Regions from separate parts of the Dendrosporobacter quercicolus genome, predicted to be linked through region 2. Evidence: riboswitches for the same ligand, from Rfam matches in the RefSeq annotation. Region 2 holds a riboswitch; each other region holds the start of a gene.

Evidence for each region. Region 2 has a riboswitch for lysine ahead of dapB (4-hydroxy-tetrahydrodipicolinate reductase). Riboswitches for the same ligand answer to the same signal wherever they lie in the genome.
Region 1: it holds a riboswitch for lysine, as region 2 does, so the genes downstream of both, lysA (diaminopimelate decarboxylase) here and dapB (4-hydroxy-tetrahydrodipicolinate reductase) in region 2, are expected to answer to the same signal.
Region 3: it holds a riboswitch for lysine, as region 2 does, so the genes downstream of both, BLR06_RS16425 (amino acid permease) here and dapB (4-hydroxy-tetrahydrodipicolinate reductase) in region 2, are expected to answer to the same signal.

The regions. Positions count from the first base shown of each region.
Region 1 covers NZ_FNHB01000004.1:4,820-12,596, forward strand. The annotation lists gene BLR06_RS09355 (glycosyltransferase family 2 protein) at 1-518, shown strand, start outside; gene BLR06_RS09360 (EVE domain-containing protein) at 752-1,165, opposite strand; gene BLR06_RS09365 (CGGC domain-containing protein) at 1,322-1,675, shown strand; lysine riboswitch at 1,759-1,932, shown strand; gene lysA (diaminopimelate decarboxylase) at 2,036-3,328, shown strand; gene BLR06_RS09380 (RNA polymerase sigma factor) at 3,544-4,107, shown strand; gene BLR06_RS09385 (hypothetical protein) at 4,143-5,081, shown strand; gene BLR06_RS09390 (SIMPL domain-containing protein) at 5,251-5,949, shown strand; gene BLR06_RS09395 (HD-GYP domain-containing protein) at 6,140-7,273, shown strand; gene BLR06_RS09400 (DNA-3-methyladenine glycosylase I) at 7,458-7,777, shown strand, end outside.
Region 2 covers NZ_FNHB01000001.1:419,168-426,944, reverse strand. The annotation lists gene BLR06_RS02020 (ribonuclease J) at 158-1,825, opposite strand; gene dapA (4-hydroxy-tetrahydrodipicolinate synthase) at 2,062-2,940, opposite strand; gene dapG (aspartate kinase) at 3,107-4,321, opposite strand; gene BLR06_RS02005 (aspartate-semialdehyde dehydrogenase) at 4,332-5,363, opposite strand; gene dapB (4-hydroxy-tetrahydrodipicolinate reductase) at 5,388-6,182, opposite strand; lysine riboswitch at 6,397-6,570, opposite strand; gene BLR06_RS01995 (general stress protein) at 6,748-7,383, opposite strand; gene BLR06_RS01990 (YlmC/YmxH family sporulation protein) at 7,450-7,743, opposite strand; gene BLR06_RS01985 (hypothetical protein) at 7,755-7,777, opposite strand, start outside.
Region 3 covers NZ_FNHB01000011.1:101,389-109,165, forward strand. The annotation lists gene BLR06_RS16415 (GNAT family N-acetyltransferase) at 1-392, shown strand, start outside; gene BLR06_RS16420 (flavin reductase family protein) at 619-1,131, opposite strand; gene BLR06_RS16425 (amino acid permease) at 1,288-2,715, opposite strand; lysine riboswitch at 2,821-2,998, opposite strand; gene BLR06_RS16430 (TIGR02328 family protein) at 3,102-3,506, opposite strand; gene BLR06_RS19315 (ATP-binding protein) at 3,741-6,389, shown strand; gene BLR06_RS16440 (5-methyltetrahydropteroyltriglutamate--homocysteine S-methyltransferase) at 6,583-7,731, opposite strand.

The sequences.
Region 1 (7,777 bases), on a different contig from region 2:
CGCATGACTGGAATCCGTTAAAGCTCTCGGTGCTGACCAGGCTGCGCCAGGAGTCGGTGGAATGGGCCAAAGACCGGGGAACTCACTATTTTGTCGTTGACTGCGATAATTTTATTATTCCTGAGACCTTGGAGATCCTGCTGCATACCGGGCTGCCGGTGATTGGGCCGCTGCTTAAAAACGGCGATAATTTGTTGAGCAATTATGCCAATTTTCACTTTGTCACCGATGAAAATGGTTACTATAAGTATTCAAATTTATATTTTGAAATATTGTACCAGTCAATTAAAGGATTAATTGAGGTAGAAGTCATTCACTGTACTTACCTGGTACGGAGTGAAGTTTTAAATCACGCCACCTATATTGACGGCAGCGGCCGCTATGACTATGTCATATTCAGCGATGCCCTGCGAAAAGCGGGCATACCGCAGTATATCGACAATCGCCGTGATTATGGCAAGCTTACTTTTTGCAATACCGAGGAAGAATTTAAAGAAAAAAACATCATCGTAGGCTAGTGTCTTGGCAAAGTTGTGAATTAGGATTAGACAGTATAGATTTAAGATTCCAGACGTAGGTAGCATCGATACCGGCTGCGTCCGATAACAGAACATTCCTGGACGGGGTGTTTCTCAAGAAGGCGTGTCACAGTGCGTTTTTTAAAAAACGCACTGTGACACGCCTTCTGATAGTACCGGGATTGTTTCAGGCTGCTTTCAGGAAATCCTCATCCGCAGCCCGCAAGGCGGCTTCATTCAGGTTGGCCGGCCAAACCGTGTACCAATTGCCAGTGCTCCTCTGTTACGGGCATGACCGAAAGGCGGGATTGCCGGACAAGCTCCCATTCGGCAAAAGCGGGATTCCGCTTTATTTCTTTTAGGGTTACCGGCCAGGTCAGGCGGTAGCGTGGTTTGACATCAACAACCAAGAAGCGCTTATCGGCTTCAGACGGATCCGGGTAAGGGGATGAAACTACTTCGGCTACCCCGACGACTGATTTTTCCTTGCCGGTATGGTAAATGAAGACAAGATCTTCCGGCTTCATCCGGCCGATGTGTTTCAAAGCTGTAAAGTTTTTTACGCCATTCCAGCGGTCGCGGCCTACGCGTTCAAGGTCAGTATAACTATAACTATCCGGTTCAGTTTTGGCAAGCCAATAAGCCATAAGCGTTCTCTCCTGTCAATCAATAGTTTTAGTGCTATTATAGCGTATTGAGTTCGGTGCAGTAAAATTAGTTTGCCCGGAATTTCAAAACTTAGTGCTTTTTGACAAAGCCCGCCAATGTCAATATAATGAACATGGGAAAAGCTGAGGTGAACCATGAAAATTGCAATATTAGTCCGGGAAGAGACTATGCAGCGTTGTACCGGCAAGGGCTGCCTGAACGCTTTTTTTCAGTGCAAAGATGCTTTTGCGCGTTATCAGGGAGATATTGAGCTTGTCACTTTTTCGCATGCCGGCGGCGATATTGAGCATAAAATTGCAATGATGTTGAAAAACGGTGTGGAAACGGTGCATTTATCAACTTGCCTAAGAGGGAAAGCCAAAAACTATGAGGAATTGGCCAAACGTCTGAGCCGGCATTTTGCTGTTGTCGGGTATACCCACGGGCCGGAGACCGGACGGGAACGCGCCGCAATTATTCTGGAAAAAGGCGGTTCAATTCGTGTTTAGGGCAATAATTTAAAGATATGTCAAAAACCGGGTTGACAGTATTGGCTGAATGCCTTAAAATTTAGCCAATATAACTTATAGGGAATTGAGATAGAGGTGCGGTGTAATAAGAGTATGTGCCCCGAGTTGCCGGCGATGACGGGTGCAGAACGGATTAACCGCCGAAGCAGTGGTTTCTTGGCTGGAAACCATGGCTGGTTCTGTGTTGAATAAATACAGGACTGTCATACGTAACCGTATGGAGCGCTATCTTGCACTGCTGGGCGTAAAGTATGCTTTTTTAGCGGTTTGCGAGATGCTCCTCGCAAACCGCTTTGCTATTTTGCTGATATGCTAAAATTGATAACTGGAGGCGCTATTATGGCGAAAAAAACGCTACCTTTTACTAAGCAACAGCTGGAGGAAATTATCCGGCAATATCCAACCCCTTTTCATATTTACGATGAAGCTGCCATTCGTAAAAATGCCCGTCAGCTATTGGCGGCGTTTTCATGGGCTCCCCGGTTTAAGGAATATTTTGCCATAAAAGCTACGCCAAACCCGGTAATCCTGAAATTTCTGCGGGAAGAGGGAATCGGCGCGGACTGTAGTTCTCTGCCGGAGCTTTTGCTGGCGGAAATGGCCGGTATTACAGGGGAAGATATTATGTTCTCCTCTAATGATACGCCGGCGGCGGAGTTTCAAGCAGCACGGAAAATGGGCGCGATTATCAATCTTGATGATATCAGCCATATCGATTACCTGGAAAAACATGCCGGTATTCCGGAGATTATTTCTTTCCGTTATAATCCCGGGCCGTTAATGAAAAACGGCAATACCATTATCGGTTACCCGGAAGAGGCCAAGTATGGCCTGACCAAGGAGCAGATTTTGCAAGCCTATCCGATCATGAAAGGCAAGGGAGTAAAACGGTTTGGCATTCATACCATGGTTATTTCTAATGAATTAAATGCCGACAGCTTTATTGCCACAGCCGACATGATGTTTGACCTTATTGTAGAACTCAAGAAAAATCTGGAAATTGACATTGAGTTTGTCAATTTTGGCGGCGGCATTGGCATTCCTTACAAACCGGAGCAGGAACCGGTTGATCTGGCCTATGTCGGCCAGGGAATTAAAAAAAGCTATGAAGAAAAAATTACGGCCAATGGCTTGCAGCCGCTGCGTATTGCCATGGAATGCGGGCGAATGATTACCGGTCCTTATGGTTATCTGGTGGCAACCGTTCTGCATAAAAAAGAAATTTACAAAAACTACGTGGGCCTGGATGCCTGCATGACAAATTTAATGCGTCCTGCGCTTTATGGCGCATATCATCATATTACCGTGGTCGGAAAAGAAGGACTGCCGTTAGATCACGTTTATGATGTGACCGGCTCGCTGTGCGAGAATAATGACAAGTTTGCCGTTGACCGTCAGTTGCCGGCCATCGAGATTGGCGACAGGGTTGTTATTCACGACGCCGGAGCACATGGCTTTGCGATGGGTTTTAATTATAATGGCAAGCTGCGTTCAGCCGAGTTGCTGCTTAAAGCTGACGGCGGCGTCGAATTAATCCGCAGGGCCGAAACCATTGCCGATTATTTTGCAACTTTGGATGTACCGGCGACCGGTTTGCAGGCTGCCGCCACTAAATCGCAAAACAATTTGTAGTTTGACATAAGGGTAACTAATTATTTTACATTGCGCTGTCTCGAAATAGAGGCAGCTTCTTTTCTTCTGCAAACAGCTTAAAATGTTTTGGCAATCACAGTGGCCGGATTTGTTTTTTGCAGGTATGATGAAGCAGGATGGCTCGTTACTTTTTGGTTCATATAGCGTTATAAATAGATACTGGATGGTTTTGACAGGAGGCGGCGGTTTTCAAGGTGAATGATGAAAGTACATTGATTGCGAAAGCAAAGGCTGGCGATCGCGAAGCGCTAAATACCTTGATTTCTAACTATTGGCAGCCGGTTTACCGGCTGATTTACCACCGGCTCGGGAATGAAGATGATGCCCGGGAACTAACCCAGGATACCTTGATGAAAGCCTTTCGCGCTTTGCCGCGCTATCAAATTTTGACGGTTCCGTTTAAACGTTATCTACAGAGGATTGCCGTTAATCTGGTGACTGATTTCTGGCGCAAGAATGGGCGGATGCCGAAGGCTTACGATATTGCCGAATATCAGGAATTCATTGTCGATAGAAGCGAGCGTCCTGAGGAATATGCCCTGCGGCTGGAGAATGAGCAGCAAATAGCGCGTTTGGTCGAAGGGTTGCCGGAAGATCAGCGCCAGGCAATAAAGTTAAGAGTGATTTTAGGTTTATCTATTCGTGACACTGCTTTGCAGATGAATAGGACCGAGCCGGCAGTTAAAATGCTGCAACAACGGGCTTTGAAAAACTTGCGAAATCAGTTTATACGAAACTGTACAGAGCAGGAGGGCTGATACTGACCAGCGGCGTAAATGAGGAGGGCGGGGCAATGTGTAAAGATAACGAGGTAAATCAGGCTGAGATTCTTTCAGAGTTGCTGGATGATTTAAATGGTGGCCGTCAGCCTGAAGTTGCCGATAAGGAAGTCGGGGAATTGCTGGAAATGGCTGTTTTGGTCAAACGCAGTCAGGATCCCATACCCCGGTTACTGGTATCTCAAATGGCCGACAAGCTGGCAACGGAGCTGGGCGGACCAAAGCAAAAACAGCATAGAAGGTTTATCTGTGGCGGCCTGGCCAGTACGGCGGCGGCGGTATGTCTGGCTGTGTTTATACAGCTTTCGCCTCAGGCTGCTGATCCCCAGGTTGCCCGTCAGCCTGAAAGCAGTCAACAGGCAAGGGTGGCAGGCGATTTCGGCCAGGCGGTTAACAAATCAGGAAATGAAACCCTGCCGCAGCCTCAGAGCGGCCAGAACCGCGAAGTTCCCGTACCCCGGCCTATCGAAGAAAAAGCAGGCCGATCAGCCGCCCCGCCGCCGGAACACGGGATACGGCCAGAGCAGCCTGCAGATAAACCGCTCCAAAGTATATTAGCGAACAGAACTGCAAGTGTTGATTCCATAACCGGTAAAGCCGGAAGGGAAATGACAGTGATGATGACGCTGCCCGGGCAGGAAGCGCCGCAGGTAACGATTGATGAAACGGCCGGGATGATCCGGCAAGTCTACCACTATGGCAGTAAGGATGAGGTGATGATTATCCAAAGGCGGCTCGAGCGAGAAAGTTTCAAAAAGTTAAATGACCTTTCGCCGTACAGCGAAACGCCGGTGCCTGGTGATGAAACAGCGGTTCAACCTTTGGCCGCGGATAGGGTCAACAGCATTACTGTGCAGGTTGACCAGTATGAGATAATCATTACCGGCCCCAAAACCCCGGAGCAATTGGAAAAAATGGCGGCTTCGCTGGTTGCCGCAGAAATTCCATATTAGCTCATTTGCGTTAAAAACGATAGAAAATTTTTTCGTAAACGAGGCCACGTGCAGCGCTTAGCGCAGGGAATATGATTTTTCATACAGTTGAGGAAATAGCACCCGTTACTTTTCGAATGCTATTTCCGTTTATCCTTATGAAGCTTAATTTACAGGAGGGAATTACACAATGTTGAAAAAAATAATTCTGGTATTGACGATGACCTTGCTGCTGGCTGTCCCTGCATTTGGCAATGCCGCCCCGAAAACAGTAATTCAGGTGACTGGCAATAGTCAAAAAGAGATTTCACCGGATGTTGCCCGCATTAGCCTTTCTATTCATTCCATTGATGCTGATCTGGAAAAGGCGAAGAATGACAATACCAATATTGCCAACCAGGTATTAGACAGTATAAAGGCGCGTGGTGTGACGGACGAACAAATAAAAACCGATACATATCAGATAAACCCGGTATACCATTATGAAAAAGACCGCTTGCCGGAGCTGAAAGGCTATCGTGTAACCGAGCGTGTCGAAATCCGTACGCCGCTCGACCAGGCCGGCATTCTGGTGAATGAAGTTACCAAGGCCGGGGCCAATGAGATTCATTATATCCGCTTTGAGACAACAAATGAAACAGAAAGTAAAGATGAGGCATTACAGGAGGCTGTCAGGGATGCCGTCCGCAAGGCGGAAGTGATTGCCGCCGCACTGAATAAAAAAGTAGTCCGGGTTTCCCAGGTCAATGAGTCCGGTGTGTTTTATCAGCCGGTAGTGCTGGAAAGCCGTATGCTGAAAGCCGTCAGCGCAGATGGAGCGGAACCCAATATTCCGGCCGGTAAAGTAACAGTGAGCGCAAGCGTACAGGTAACGGTCGAGTTAAAATAGAATTGAATTTTGGCCAAAACCCGCGAATTATGCGGGTTTTGGCGTCTGAGGAAGCTATTTGGTGTAGGAAGCCGGTATTTGCGGTCCTAAAATCAGGAATATGTTGGCCGAAGGACTTTAGAAATTTTGTTGAACAGCCGATATATATAGTAGTGTTGTTGGCAACATGCTTATCATGGGAGGGATCAGAATGCAAAACATAACATTGGATGAAATACAGCCAGGCATGTATCTGTCAAAGGCGCTGATTTCAAATGATGGTACGGTTTTACTACATGAAGGCATAGAAATGAAGGAAAGGTATATTCAATATCTCCGCAATAAGGGAATTACATCACTGTTCGTTGGAGAACCGGATTTTCATGGAATAGCAGATGTTAAAGAATATTTCTATGACCAAGGACAACGGCAGGCGGCGGTTGAAGAGGCCCGGAGCATTGTGGCGGGGTTTCAGGCCGGCAAGGGAATAAAGCTGGATGGCGTCAAAAACATTGTCAGCGATATGGTCGCCCAGCTAAGCCGGAATCCGGGCAATATGCTGCATTTGCTTGACTTGCGCCGTAAAGAGGAATATATGTTTTCCCATGCGGTCAATACTTGTGTGTTGGCGGTGATGGCCGGATTGGCTTTGGGGTATGAACGGAAACAGTTGGATGAGCTTGGCCTGGCGGCTATGCTTCATGATATCGGCATGACGAAATTGCCGCCGCAGCTGGCCAGGCAGTTCCCCCGGGATTTGGCCAGGGAGGAAAAAGAGGAATACCGGCGGCATCCGTTTTATTCACTGGAAATTCTGCGCAAGAATCCCACCTTATCCAATGATGTGATTAATGCCTGCTTTCAGCACCATGAGCGTTGGAACGGCAGCGGCTATCCGATGGGAATTGCGGGAAATGCCATTTCAGAGTACGCTCAGATTATCGGTATCGCCGATGTCTATGATCGTTTGATTGTCGGGCTGCCGCACCGATTAGCGACGCCGGTATATTATGCGGTTGCTATACTGAATAAAGCTGCCGGTCAATATTTTAATCCGGCGATGATTGAGAAGTTTAATCAGAGTATCGCTATCTACCCAATGGGTAAAGCAGTACGGCTGAATAATCAGCAATGCGGCGTAATTCTTGGCGTTAGCTTAAAAAATAAGAATACGCCTGTTGTACGGATTATTGCTGACGATCATCTAAACAGACCGCCGCTTGAACTGGATCTGAGCAAAAATCCGGAGCTTTTTATTATTGACTTTGAAGAGCGGAATTTTAGTTATACCCAAAATTATGCCGATCAGGCCTATGTTGTGCATACCAAAAGGCCGCCGGTATAACTGGGACGTTAATAACAGCCGCGATTAAGCCTGCAATTTTGCGGGCTTGTTTTTTATGCTCAGGTCGTATAATATTCGGAAAATTTGCCGGTATTCATTATTTACACAGGTTTTCCCCTTGACGGCGTCTAAGTATCAGTAGATGATTGTTTTCATCGTACAGCCGTCGGTGAGGAGGAGTAATATGGAATTAAAGCGGTGTCCCTGGGCTAAGACTGATTTAGAGATAGAATATCATGATAAGGTCTGGGGCAAGCCAGTGCATGACGATTTACTCTTATTTGAAATGCTTATCCTGGAAGGTATGCAGGCCGGGTTAAGCTGGGTTACGATTCTTAATAAACGTGAAGCAATGCGGAACGCCTTTGATGGATTTGCCCCGCAGCTTATTGCCCGGTATGATGATGAAAAAAAGGCGGCTTTGCTGCTGAACCCTGGAATTATTCGCAATAAAGCCAAAGTCAATGCCTTGGTACTCAATGCGCAAGCCTTTTTACGGACGCA
Region 2 (7,777 bases):
TAGGGTCCCTCCAACAGTATAGGTATATACTGTTAGTATTGACGATGCGGTAAGTTTCATACGGTGAAACGCAAATAATACAAAGGGACGGATCTGCGTATACTTCTTGGAAAGAATACCACCGATCCGCCTCTTGAGAAAAACGTCTGACGCTGGTTCAAACCTCCATAATAATTGGCAGAATCATCGGACGGCGGCGAGTGCGTTCATACAGGTATTTGCTCAGCATATCGCGTATATTCGACTTGATTGCCGCCCATTCGGTAATATGGTTTAATTCACATTTTTCCAAAGCCTGACTGATTTTGTCCCGGGCGTCTTCAATAAGCTGCTCGGATTCCCGTACATAAACAAAACCACGGGACACAATATCCGGTCCGGCAATCACGCCGCCATTTGCCTTGTCCATAGTAACCACCACAATTAATATGCCATCCTTGGATAATTGCCGGCGATCCCTGAGAACAATATTGCCGACGTCTCCTACCCCCAAACCATCCACCAGTACGTTGCCGGCGGTTGTCTTACCCGCAAAACAGCCTTTCTCCTGGGAAAACTCAAGAATGGAGCCATTTTCAGCGATAAATATATTCTCTTTCGGCAGTCCCAGATCCAGAGCCAGCCTGGCGTGTTTTTTCAAGTGACGGTATTCGCCATGTACCGGTATAAAGAATTTGGGCCGGATCAGATTATGCATCAGCTTAAGCTCTTCCTGGCTGGCGTGACCGGATACATGTACGCCGGACGCTTTTTCATAGACTACTTCGGCGCCCTGTCTGAGCAAAAAGTCAACCGTCCGGGATACCAGCTTTTCATTGCCGGGAATGGGTGTGGCCGAAATAATCACAGTATCGCCCGGAGTAATATCAACCTTACGGTGATCAGACATTGCCATCCGGGTCAAAGCCGACATCGGTTCGCCCTGGCTGCCGGTGGTAACAATGACGATACTGGCCGCAGGGTAGTTGTTGATTTCATCAATATCGATTAAGACCCCTTCCGGAACAGTCAAATAACCAAGCTCTATTGCGATGTTGACAACATTGACCATGCTGCGGCCCAGAACAGCGACTTTGCGTTTATAGCGGCAGGCGGTGTCTACGGCCTGCTGAATCCGGTGAATATTGGAAGAAAAAGTTGCAATGATGATTCGTTCGCGGGCATTGCGGAACGTTTCATCAAATGTCAGGCCAACCGACCGTTCACTCAGAGTGTAGCCGGGCCGTTCCGAATTGGTGCTGTCTGCCAGCATGACCAAAACACCTTGGTCGCCCAGTTCAGCCAGTTTATAAAAATCAGTGACTTTATGATCTACCGGCGTATGATCTAATTTAAAATCCCCGGTATGTACAATAGTTCCGGCAGGGGTTGTCAGGTAAAGCCCCACCGCATCCGCGATACTGTGGCTGACATGAATAAAGCCCAGCTGAAAGAAGCCTGTTTTTATGCTGTCGCCAGGCTTTACCGGTTTTAAATTCGTTGTCGGTACATTCGCTTCCTTTAACCGGCTCTCCAGGATACCCAACGTCAATCTGGTGCCGTAGACGACCGGTACATTGATTTGCCGCAATACAAAAGGCAACGCCCCGATATGATCTTCATGCCCGTGGGTAAGGACAATTGCTTTAATTAAGTCCTGGTTTTCTACCAGATAGGTAATATCAGGAATGACCAGATCAATACCCAGCATATCATCTTCAGGAAACATTAAACCACAATCAATGACAATTATTTCATCGCCATAGCGGACCACTGTCATGTTTTTGCCGATTTCGCCCAGTCCGCCCAAAGGGATAATTTGAATTTTCTGTGGTATTTTTGCCAAAAAAAATTACACCTCCGCTTGCTATGAATATTCAGTTCGAATAACGACATATAGTTTTGCAAAGCACTCATCCGGCCATTCTGCCACTTGTAATTATTATAGCCTATTAAGCATATTCCAACAAGTAGCAGCGCTAGACTATTATATACAAAAATTGGCTAATCAATACAGCCCATCCTAGTGGACGGGCTGTATGCACGAAGCTGAATACCAATATAAGCCGGGAATTGATCTTTCTAATGGCCAAAATCCGCCAAAGCCTGACGAATGACGGCCAGTTCCCCTTCCGTGGCCGGTATCAGGGGCAGCCGCAACGGGCCGGCATTTTGCCCGATGAGGTTTACTGCGGTCTTAACCGGAATGGGGTTTGTGGCAACAAACATGGCTTTAATAAACGGCAGCAGCTTAAGGTGACAGTCCTGAGCCTTTTTCAGGTCGCCGTCAAAAAAAGCGGCAATCATGTCCTGCATCCGATCACCGATGATATGAGCCGCCACGCTGATCACGCCTGCTCCTCCCACCGTTAATATCGGCAGGGTCAAGCTGTCGTCACCACTATAGACCAGAAAATCCTGATCGGTGTTTCTAACGATTTCCGATACCTGATCTAAATTTCCGCTGGCTTCTTTAACTGCCGCAATATTGGCAATTTTAGATAAACGAATAATGGTTTCAGGCTGAATATTGGCTGCAGTGCGGCCTGGAACGTTATATAAGACCAGCGGCAAATTGGTGGAATCGGCAATTGCCTTAAAGTGCTGATAATAGCCTTCCTGCGGAGGTTTATTATAATAAGGCCCAACCAGCATAGCGCCATGCACGCCGAGTTTTTCGGCTTCAACCGTTAAGGCGATTGAAGCGCGTGTGTCATTGGAGCCGGTGCCGGCGATAATACAGGCCTTATCGCCTACTGCGTCCAGCACGGCGGCGAATAGTTTGAGTTTTTCCTCCTTGCTGAGTGTGGCCGATTCTCCGGTACTGCCGGCGATAACCAATCCATCGGAACCATTGGCAATCAAATATCGGGCCAACTCGGCGGCAGCTTGATAGTTAACGCTATAGTCACTGTTGAACGGGGTTACCATTGCTGTTAAAACACGCCCAAAGCTTTTCATATACGTCCCTCTCTCCCTCCATGTCTAGTACCGTGCATCACCCTAACCAATTTGGTTTATCATGCGGTCTTTTGCCTTGCATATGTAGGTACGGTAGCAAGGCTTCTGGCCTCGCAGGGCGGAAACTCCTTGCAAACTTATCCCCTGTTTTAAAGGAGATACAGCCTTATATAGCCGCCAGACTGAATTTTTCATGTAAAGCGGTAACCGATTTTTGCATCTCGGATTTTTTTACTAAAACGGAAATTGAGGTATGGGAGTCCACTGTTTGCAAAATCTGAATGTCATTCAGTGAAAGAGCCTCAACAAAACTTGCCATCACCCCGGGTACTTCCCGCATGCCGCCGCCAACAACCGAAACCTTAGCGCAATCATACAGGGTTTCAACCTCATAGCCCAGCGCCCGCAGGGTTTCCGCCGCTTTGTCGGCGAGTTCCTCAGCAACGGTGAACATGATTTGGCCGGGATGAACGTTGATTAAATCAACACTGATGTTTGATGCAGCCATTGTTTTAAAAACTTTATAGCTGGCGTCGGTATGATGAGTGCTAACCTTGATTTGGGCAATATTCGCCAGATAAGTTACGCCGGTCGCAATCCGGTCTGTTACGGACGTGCCGCCGGAATCGCCTTTGCTGACATTGGTAATTAAAGTCCCCGGCTCATCACAAAAAGTTGACTTGACCACTAATGGTATATTCTTTTGCATTGCAATCTCCACCGCCCGCGGATGAATTACTTTTGCGCCTTGATGTGCCAACTGACAAACTTCGCCATAACTGATACAATCCAGTATTTTGGCATTGCTTACCAAACGGGGATCTGCTGTCATTATGCCGGCGACATCGGTATAGATTTCAATCATTTCGGCATTCAGCGCTCCGCCGAGGGCCGAGGCTGTTGTGTCGCTGCCGCCGCGGCCCAGGGTAGTGAGTTCCCCGTCGGCAGTTACTCCCTGGAAACCGCAGACAACAGGTGTTTTGCCGTTTTTTAATAACCTGAGGATTGGCGCCGAATCAATTTTTAAAATACGGGCATGATTAAAATTGGCGTCAGTAATAATACCGGCCTGACCACCGGTTAGCATAACGGCCTCAATACCGCGCTCTTGCAGCGTAGCGGTCATTACTGCCGCCGATATCATTTCCCCGCAGCACATCACCTGGTCAAGCTCGCGGGCGGCGGTATGTTTATTAGCGCTGCGAACCAGTCCTATCAGGGTATCCGTAGCATAACTATCGCCTTTACGGCCCATTGCCGATACCACTACCACCGGCTGAAGATCCTGTTCTTTGGCCTTTTGGATTTTTTTAACAACCAGTTGTCTGACTTCGGGTGAAGCCACCGAAGTTCCGCCGAATTTCTGTACAATTATCCGCATGATTCACACCTCAAAGCAATTTGTGGTTGATCATATATTCTGCAATCTGGAGTGCATTTAGCGCCGCTCCTTTTCTGATTTGATCGCCGACCACCCAAAGATTGATTCCATTCGCGACCGTATGATCAGGTCTTATCCTGCCGACAAACACTTCATCTTTGCTGGAAGTAAACAGCGGCATGGGATACAGCATGTTTTCCGGATCATCCTGAACAATAACGCCGGGAAATGCAGCCAAAGCCCGGCGGGCCTCTTCCACTGACACACTGTTCTCCAGCTCAATATTGATTGATTCGGCGTGACTGCGGTATACCGGAACCCTGATCGTAGTTGCAGTGATTCCAATGTTATCGTCATTGAGTATTTTGTGCGTTTCGTGAACCATTTTCATTTCTTCTTTAGTATATCCATCCTCAACGAATACATCGATTTGCGGAAGTAGATTAAAAGCGATTTGATAGTGTTTTGGCAGGCTGGCTCCGGGCAATATCTTGGCTTCAACCGGACGGTGGTCTACAAGGGCTTTTACCTGGTCGTCCAGTTCGTCAATCGCTTCCTTGCCGGCGCCGGAAACAGCCTGGTAAGTCGAGACGACAACTCTCTTAATCCGCGCCAGATCATAAAGCGGTTTTAACGCCATCGTCATAATGATGGTAGAGCAGTTCGGATTGGCAATGATGCCGTTGTGTTCTTTAATTGCTTCTGGGTTAACTTCCGGTACGACCAGCGGTACCCGGGGATCCATTCTGAAGGCGCTGGAATTATCTATTACCACAGCACCGTGCTTTACTGCAGCCGGCGCAAAAGTCTTACTGGCGGCTCCGCCGGCGAACAAAGCAATTTGTACGTTTTTAAAAGAATCATCCGTTGCTTCCTCTACAGTATACTGTTTGCCCATAAACTCAATTACTTTACCGGCCGAACGTTTCGAGGCCAGCAGTTTTAACTCGTTAAAAGGAAATTGGCGTTCAGCGATCAAGGCTAAGAACTCCTGACCAACCGCACCGGTAGCACCTAAAATAGCAACATTGTATTTTCTCATCATTTTCGCTCCTTCAATTAACAATTAATCTAATATATGTTCCAAACCAAAAACCAGTCCTTCTAAAGTTAAAACTTTTTTACAGGCCAATACCACGCCCGGCATAAATGATTCCCGCGATATCGAATCATGCCTGATGGTCAGAGTCTGGCCCAGGCCGCCAAAAATAACCTCCTGATGGGCAACATAGCCCGGTAATCTTACACTATGCAGGCGAATGCCGGATAGTTCCCCGCCGCGCGCTCCCTCGTATTTTTCAAATTCAGCCGGATGCCCCTGCTTTAGATAACCACGGGACTGGGCAATGAGTTTCGCGGTCCGTATTGCTGTTCCCGAAGGTGCGTCCAGCTTTTGATCATGATGCAGTTCAATAATTTCAACATGCGGTAAATATTTGGCCGCCTCCTGCGATAAACGCATCATTAAAATTGCACCGATGGAGAAATTAGGAGAAATTAAAGCGCTAACTTTATGTTGTTCACACAGCTCGCGAATTTCATTCATGTTTTCCTCTGATAATCCGGTGGTTCCCACCACCGGGCAGACGCCGTTTTTTATCGCAATACGGATATTGCTCATTACTGCCTCAGGTATAGTAAAGTCGACAATTACCTGCGGTTTTGCTTCCTTAATCACCGTTTCCAGATCATTGCCCACAGTCACGCCTAATTTTTCAACGCCGATCAATTGACCAATATCAGCGAAATCAGACTTAATATCAACTGCGCCAACAATGCTGAGCTGTGGATCATTATATACCGCCTTTAATACCTCAAGCCCCATCTTGCCATAAGCTCCGCATACCATAACTCTTATCATTGATACTCACCCCCATGAATTGTAACCATTACCGCGTCAACCTTAAGAACTGTGCGTAAAGCGCTATAAAGTAAGCTTGAATTCAGCTGCAGCCGCCTTACCAGCAGACTGCTAGTGCTTTCTGGCCGTATAAAAGCAGCCGGCAAGACTCATCTCACCGGCTGCCGGATACAGGCAGCAAAAGGACCAGAAAACCAACAACCGTCTTCTATCCAAATGAGATAGCACTCCACCAAGCTAGCTTGGTGACAGTCTGACACCTGTTAAATGCCAGACCAGTATCAAAAATACGGTATTATTGATACTTCGGCGGTCAACCCTTTTCTTTCAGATCATTGGTACCACGCTCCCTGAAAGTACTATTGTTGCCCGCACCTCTACTCTACTGTGCAGGATCTATTTAGTTTATGTACATTTTATAACATAGGTTCCGTCAGTGTCAACGGTTTTTCCCGAATACGCCGAACTTTATTCAGGAGCAGTTACAGCGCAGTTTGAGGGTTAAAGCAAGGGACTGTCTTTCCATGCTTTTGCATTTGAGACACTCCCTTACCCTGTTTGCTATTTACTTGCTTGTGGCATGACTTTCCACGTCCTGAGCGCCATATTGCCGTAATATTTGGGCCGCTTCATTCACTTTGCTTTCGCTGGTACGGACAATTGCCAGTATTTTGTCCTGTTCTACCTGCTTGGCATAGTGTTCGCTTGCTTCCGAGGGGATGCCCCAGTCAATCAGACCACCGGCCAGACCACCGGCCAACGCACCGCCAATCGCTGCACTAATTGGACCGGCGGCAAGCAGGGGACCTATTCCCGGTACAACCATCGCCCCCGCTCCAATCAACAAACCGCCAATACCGCCAAGGGCGCCGCCGGTCAGGGCTCCATCGGTAATATCATCATTGTAGGTTTGCGAACCGGAAGACTGTTGTTTACCCTGGGCTTTGGATACGATACTGATTTCTTCTTTGGTAAAACCCTGGGAGCGCAGTGTCGTGATGGCTGTTTCAGCATCGGGTCTGGCGGCAAATACGCCAATTACCGTTTTTTGCTGATTGCCGCCGGCTTGGATATTGTTTTGCGTACCGCCTGACTGAGTACCGGCCTGCACTTGCTGATTTGACAGCTGGGAATTGACATAGCTGCCGGCAACGTTGTTGTTTGCATTGGATTGTGTTTGATCATTCATCTGATTGTTCATTACGGATAAGCCTCCTAACATTAAATGCTGTATTTGCAATTAGTGTTAGTTTATCCGCAAATTCAGCTAATATGTACTTCCCTGCCTTTCCCGGCGCGAATTGGCATACATTCTGTCAAAAGCATTGTTTAAATCAACAATGATTACTTCATCGCCAATTCTTTTAATCGCCGGCCAGGGGATGGCCGATGTTTTATGATCACTAAAAAGATTAAAGAAACCACTGCGATTTGGCAGCATCAAAGAGTTAATCCGGCCTGATTTGGCATCAAATGACAAATCACAATCGTCAATAATACCCAGACGGCCGCCGTCGCCAATATTGATTACTTCTTTTCCCGTCAACTCACTTAAACGCATGATCTCATCACCTACTTTATAAATTTGAAAAATA
Region 3 (7,777 bases), on a different contig from region 2:
AATCATTCCAAGAGCGGATTCGTGCATTTCCCGACTCCTTTATTGTTGCGGAAACGGACGGAAAGTTAATCGGCTTCATCAATGGCTGCGCAACCAACAGCCCGGTGATCTATGACGAGCTTTTCCACAGTGCCAGGCATCACCTGGCGACAGGGGCCAATTTAACCGTTTTCGGCCTGGCCGTCCTGCCTGAATACCGCAAACGCGGCATTGCTGCGCAGTTAATGAATCATTTTATTCAACTGGCAAAAGCGTCCGGCAGAAAAAGCCTGATTTTGACCTGCAAAAACCGGCTGGTTCATTATTATGAGACTTTCGGCTACATCAACAACGGACTGTCCGGATCTACGCATGGCGGCGCTCAATGGTTTGATATGACCCTCACTTTATAGCCCGCTGCTTTATCACAGCAAAAATCCCCCGCCTCGGTCAACTCGCGAGGCGGGGGATGCGTTTCCAGTACCTTGCCAACTCTAAAACGGTTAGAATAATGGCGAGGATATTTTTCGTCAGGCAAGGCGGAGGAGGGAGGCATACCGGACCGTATGCCGACTGACGACAACGAAGCCTGACGGAAAATAGACCGCTAGTATTCACTGAATTAGAGTTGGTAAGGTACTAGTGCTCTCTAACCAGAATTTTGGTGATTTCGGCAATATACATCGTGTGATGATCAGATTCAGGATACCATTGCCCGTTTAGCTCCTGAGCAATAAAGCATTCCGGTTTATACTCCTGGGCATACAGCTTTTTACAAAAAACAGCGACCTGTGCTTCTTCAAAATAAGGCGTACCGTCGTTATGGCCAACGGTTAGGTTTGATTTGGCAACCTTATCCTCATCCCGGCCGGACTTTGTTCCCAGATAGCTTAAGGTATTTCTGAAGCTTTCATCCAAAAATGACAGTGAGAAGGCCGCGGAATGATCGACAAACTCCTTGGTATAGCGCTGGGGACGAATGACAACAAAAGCAACATTTTTGGCCCACATAACGCCAAAACCGCCCCAGGAAGCAGTCATTGTATTAACTTTCCCCTCTTTTTCAGCCGTAACCAGCATCCAGTCTTTGCCGATCAGCTTAAAGGGGCTTTGCGCAAAATTTTCGGGACTGACTTCTTTGAATCCTGCCATACAGGCATCTCTCCTTTTGTATATATTCTATCACTCGAAATCGTCATGTATACATGATAATATAAATATTGCCTTAAGTATAGCAGGCACTTTTTTGTATCCTACATTCCTGTAGAAAGTACTAGCAGGTTATGCCCGTCCAAACACCGGCCAGGCTCAATACTCTTGTTTAACCGGAACCGCCGGGGACTTAACCGCCTTGTTCTTAAGAAACAGCTCGTAATAAGCATAAATCACCGCCAGCAGCGGAATGCCGGTATAAAGTACAATCCGTTGCGATTCATCAAAATATAAACTGACGATAACCACAAGGTTCAGACCGATTGCCAGCATTGGCACCGCAGGATAAAACGGCGTACGGAAAGCCAGTTGTTTTAAAGAACCGCCGGTCTGAAGAAATTTTCGCCGGAAGTTGATCTGGCACCAGGCGATAATCACCCAAATGAGGCATCCGGTCAAGCCGGTGCTGGACATTAGCCATAAATAAACAGTACCTGCAGCATATTCACTGGTCAGCAAGGATAAACAGGCCAAAACCAGCGTGGCAAGCACACCATTAAAGGGAACGCCATTGCCGTTCAGCTTGCCAAAAAAGCGCGGCGCCATTCCTTCCTGGGACATCGACCACAACAACCGGGAACAGGCATACAAAGCAGAGTTGCCGGCAGACAACGCTGAAGTTAAAACGACAAAGCTCATCATTTCCTGGGCAATAGGAATGCCGATCCGCCCGAACACCTGAGCAAACGGACTTTCCAGCACCCCGGCCTCACGCCAGGGAATGGTGCCTGCCAGCACCATCATCGCCAAAATATAGAATATGACAATCCGCAGCGTAATTCCACGAATGACACGGGGCACATTCTTGCCGGGCTCTTTACATTCTCCGGCGGCGATACCAACGAGTTCGGCTCCCTGAAACGAATAGACGACAGCAATCATTGTCAAAAATACGGCTGAAAAGCCATTGGGGAAAATTCCACTGCCGGTTTCAAAATTGCTCAGTCCGATGGCTCCCTCATGACCGGTAAAGCCAAACAGCAGCCCGGCGCCGGCAATTATGAAGGTGACAATAGCCGCAACCTTTATGCTGGCAAACCAAAACTCGGTTTCGCCATAAGCTTTTACTGAAATCATATTCAGCAAAGCCAGAGCAATCGCAAAAATGCCGCACCATATCCAGGTGTCGACCTGGGGAAACCAATGATGCATAATAATTCCCGCCGCAGTGAAATCAGCTGCAATACAGACGGCCCAATTGATCCAGTACAGCCACCCGGTGGTAAACCCCGCGCCTGGTGAAATAAATTGAGACGCATAGCTTTGAAAAGAACCGGAAACCGGCATTGCCACCGCAAGCTCCGCCAAACATAATAAGACCATATACATAATAAACCCGCCAACCAGATAGGCTAGAATCGCCCCGGCCGGTCCGGCCTGATTCAACGTTTGACCGGAGCCTAAAAACAAACCTGTACCAATTGTTCCGCCGATAGAAATCATCATTAAATGCCTGGACTTCATTTCCCGCCGCAATCCAGGTTTAGCGGGACAAAGATTTTTTAACACATTTACCTGCCGCACGATTTTTCCTCCCATTTACCAACCAAATGCTACGATCCGAACGCATAAAAAATAGCTGTGAGAAATCTCACAACCATACTGCTATATCGCAATAGTAAGATCCCGTCGTGAGATAGCACTTCATTCAAACATGGGTCTTTTGAATGACAGTGTTGTATTTCTTCAATACAACCCCAGCAAAATATCTGGCCAGAATATTCCGCTTCGGCGAATAGCCCTCCTGCTATGACATAAGCCGGCCGGCACGCCATAGTTTCATCCTATCCGCTCCTCTATGCATCACTATATAAATTACTCTATCATTATACTTGATGTCATGTATTTTAGGAAGCGACTTTTCCAAAATTATATTAAATACATAGTACTCGCCCAATCGCTTCTCATTCTCAGTCGTCTAAACTCAGATCAAGTATAATCCCCTTACGCTGTAAATTGGTTATACATTCCGCCAGATACCGCTCATTATGTTCAGGATATATTGGCTCTCCCTTTTCGCCTGCCTGGACGGCGGCTTGCCGCTCACATTGCCGGCGGGTATAAGGACGGCACCGTTTACCCCGGTACTGGCAGTCAGCCCAGCTTTGGTCAAAATGGTAGCCTCGCTCCAGCATTTCATTTCTCACCAGCATATGATATTGAAACAATCTGCAGGGACTATACCGGAATACATAATTGACTGTTGCATGGTTTCTGCCCCAGCCGTTGCCGCGCAGGGCGCAGCACTCCCGATGCTGCCCTAAAAGCTGCTGCCTGGGCAGATAAGGAATCAGCTTGTAATGCCATAGACGCACCAAAATACCTCCGTTAAGACCAGCGCCGCTATATTTTTATCCACGCTGCCAAAAATACTAAAATTTTCCTGAATACAATAGAAAAGCCGCCATGATTCAAAGGATATTAAATAGGCTAAAACGAACAGTAAAAATTATGCGCTTTTTTTACAATTCATCACATAGGCTCTATTTTATTCACACAACTATACTATCTTAACTTTTCAGTAAGCGGTCAAGGAGCGTGGCAAATGAATGGCAAACCAACAGGCAACAACCCTGGAAAACAATGAACTTATTTCCAACGAGTTAGACTTTATGCGAAACTTGCATACAATTAGCTTAAGCGTCATTGGGCAGGAAACGGGAAATATATTTAACGAACTTTTGGCAACAGCGATTGATACCGCCGAAGCCGCTAAAGGCATCTTTCAGTTGTTTGACGACCAGAGCGGCTTGCGGATTGTTGCCCACAAAGATCTTACGGCGGAATTTATCAGCTTATCGGACAGCATTTACGAGAAACAGGCAACCCTCTATCTAAGGCCCGGCGAAGATATGATCATTGAAAATGTTGAACAAAGCGCCGCTTTCCTAAAGTCGCCGATATTAGCCGTCCTGTTGTCAGCCGGCATCAGAGCGGTGTACTGCAAACCGTTGTTTAGCCGTGATGGCAAACTTCTGGGAATGCTGTCAACCTATTATTCCGCTCCGCACCACCCTTCCGGACAGACAGTAAGGTTACTTAATCAACTGAGCGCTTACGCCGTAGCGGTTATTCATTACCTGCACACTGCTGAGGCGGCTCAACAGCAGCAGCAGCAGACCCGCGCCCTTGTAGGTGAATTGCTGAAAGAAATTGAAGGACGCAAACTACTGTCTGAACTGATCGGCCCTCAGGATCTAAAGCAAGCGCTGGCCGGCGCCATCACATCAATTCGTAATATAACCAACTGTCAGTCAATCGCCATGCGGTTAGAAGACCAGGGCGACTATCCTTATTTCGTGTGGGAAGGATTTTCCGATGAATTTATTGTCCAGGAACAAAGTCTGTGTACCAAAGACGAAACCGGCAATGCCGTGTTGGACGAAACAGGTCAGTACCTGTTGGAATGCATGTGCGGCAATGTCATCCGGGGCCGGGTCAACCCTGAGCTGCCATATTTCTCACCCGGCGGGAGCTTTTGGTGTAACAGCACTTCGGCGGTTGTTGTAACCGCCGGTCCAAAACAGTGGCACTGTCAAACACGCGGCCGGTGCCGGCAGTTCGAGTCGGTGGCTCTTGTACCGCTTAAATTAAATGAAACAATTATCGGCTTGATTCAACTCAACGATAAACGCCAAAATTTATTCAGCAAAGAACTGATCAGCTATCTGGAAATACTCGGCGAACGGATTGGCGCTGCAGTCTCCCAATGGTGGGTTCGCAAAAAACTTGAAACCAGCCTCGCTGAGCTGCGCAAAGAAAATCTGGCCAGGCGCGAAGCCCAGCAAAAGGCTTCCCAGGCCTATCAGCAGATCAACCAAATATTAGAACGTATTACTGACGGTTTTTTTGCGCTGGACAATGACTGGCGATACATTTATATTAATGCCGTGGCGCAAAAGTACTGGTCTTTTTTTACGACAGCTGAAATGCTCGGGCAAAAAATCTGGGACTTATTCCCCGACGCCCAGCCTTATTATCATCAATATCTTAAAGCCAAACAGGAAAACATTGCTGTTCATTTTGAAGCCAAAGCCATCAGCTCCGACCGGTGGCTAGAAGTACATGCCTATCCCTCGCCTGATGGCCTTTCTATCTATTTCCGCGATATCACCGACCAAAAAAATATCAAACAGCAAGAGCAGGAATACCGCACCTTGCTGGAAGAACAGATTCAGCTCCTCAATCTTGACCCCGACTACACCTTTATCCACGACGAGGACGGCAAAATCGTATTCTGGGGCAAAGGAGCGCAGCGCGGCTATGGCTGGTTGGAACAGGAAGCTGTTCAGAAAGATTTTAAAAACCTGCTTAAAACCCGCTTCCCGCTCCCCTTTAATGAAATCACTGCCGAAGTTATCGCCAAGGGAAAATGGGTTGGCGAACTCGTTCATACGACCAAAGACAATAAGCAGGTAACCGTAAGGAGCTGCTGGCTCCTCCGCAAGCAGGGCCATGGCCGGCTCAAGGAAATCATTGAAATTGATAAAGATATTACCGAAGAAAAAAAGATGCGTGAGGAACTGGGGCGGCTCGAAACAATGAAACTGGTATCACAGATCGCCGCCGGCATTTCTCACGAAATCCGCAACCCCATGACGACGGTTCGCGGTTATTTGCAACTGCTGGCAAAGAAAAATCAGTATACTGAAGAGCATCCGGTCTTTAAGTTAATGATTGAAGAACTTGACCGCGCCAATCAAATTATTACTGAATTCCTGTCTCTAGCCAGAAACAAACCGTCAGCTTTAACGGAAGGCAGCCTTAACGACATTATTCTCAGCCTTACGCCGCTGCTGGAGGCTGATGCCGCTTCCCAGAGCAAAGGCTTTCAAACCAGCCTGCTGCCCAGTATTCCTAAAATATTGGTAAATACCAATGAAATGAGGCAGTTAATTTTAAATTTTGTACGCAATGGCCTTGAAGCTACTGGGCCTAACGGCAATGTCCGGATATCAACTTATCTTGAGGATCACTGGGTCATATTATCAGTCGAGGATAATGGCTGCGGTATCCCTGACGAAATTCTGCAAAACCTGGGTACGCCGTTTCTCAGTACCAAGCCCGGCGGAACAGGGCTGGGCCTGCCTACCTGTTATAATATCGCCAGACGTCATAACGCTCTTATTGATATCACTACAGGTCCCTCGGGAACGACCTTTTATATTAAGTTTCCGGCTAACCCCAAAGGCCGATAGGAAAAATCTGCAGGACTGCCGCATTCACGCCGAAAACCGCCTGCCGCAGTAGAACGTTTGCCGGCAATCCAAAGACGGCAGCTCGACAATAGCTGACGTATTCAACAACAAGGGACCTGTCCCCCCTGTTGTTGTTAAGACTTAAGTAGCACCGAGGAGCGGGAGCGTGTGGCCTCCCTTTTTGCTCTCTCTGTCAAACAGGCTTAGCCGGCCAGACCTCGCCGGCAACCTCTTTGATCAGGCGCAGTTTGGCCCATTGCTGCTCCTCTGTCAGAATATTGCCTTCTTCCGTTGAAGCAAAACCGCACTGGGGGCTTAAGCACAACTGATCAATCGGTACAAATTCCGCTGCCTCGGCCAGCCGGGCAATGATGTCTTCTTTACGCTCAAGTTCCCCGTTCTTGGAACTAACCAGTCCCAGCACAACCTGCTGATCTTTAATAAAACGCAATGGCGCAAAATCCCCGGCCCGTTCAGTGTCAAACTCCAGATAAAAACCGTCAACGCCGGCAATGTCAAATAGCACCTCAGCAACCGGCTCATAGCCCCCGGAAGCAGCCCAGGTTGAATGATAATTGCCGCGGCAGACATGCAGGGTAATGGCCATATCGGACGGGCGCCCCTGAATTGCCTCACGATTAACCCTGGCATATAGCCTGGCAATTGCGGCGGCATCCACGCCCTGCTGCTGCCGCTCCTCCCAATAGGCCTTATCGCATAACATTCCCCAGGTGCAATCGTCCAGTTGAAGATTACGGCAGCCTGCGGTATAAAAAGCCTGAATTGCGTCCCGGTAAGCGGCGGCAATGTCGGCAATCAGCTCTTCTGCATTGTCATAAACGGCACTGGTAATTGCCTGGTTCCCGCCCCGCTGAAGCTCAGCGAGAAACTGGGCCGGAGCCGGAATGGTCTGTCGTGCAATCACAGCATCACCGGCGGCTGTTCGCAAAAACTGATAATCTTTCAGCATTGAATGGTCGCCAAACCGGATCTTACCGGTAAGGCCGGCTGTTTCAGCCCTGGTTTCCTCCCCTTGAAACTGATAGCCCTTTGCTATGCTGCGTTTTTCTACGCCTTCCAGCCCCCACATAAAATCAAGATGCCACCAGGAACGCCTGAATTCCCCATCGGTAACCGCCTGCAGGCCTATTGCCTGCTGCTTTTCAACCAGCTTGACAATTTCGGCGTCTTCAACTTTGCGCAACTCGCCAGCGGAAATTTCCCGGCGCTCAAACTTACGGCGGGCTTCCTTCAACGCCCGGGGACGTAAAAAACTGCCTACCATATCTGCTCGGAAAGGAGCAGTATTTCTTTGCCCTGCATTTTTAAATGTTATTTCCAACTCTGACGCCTCCTCTTTGGCCTTCTGTGGTTCAACTATATCATCT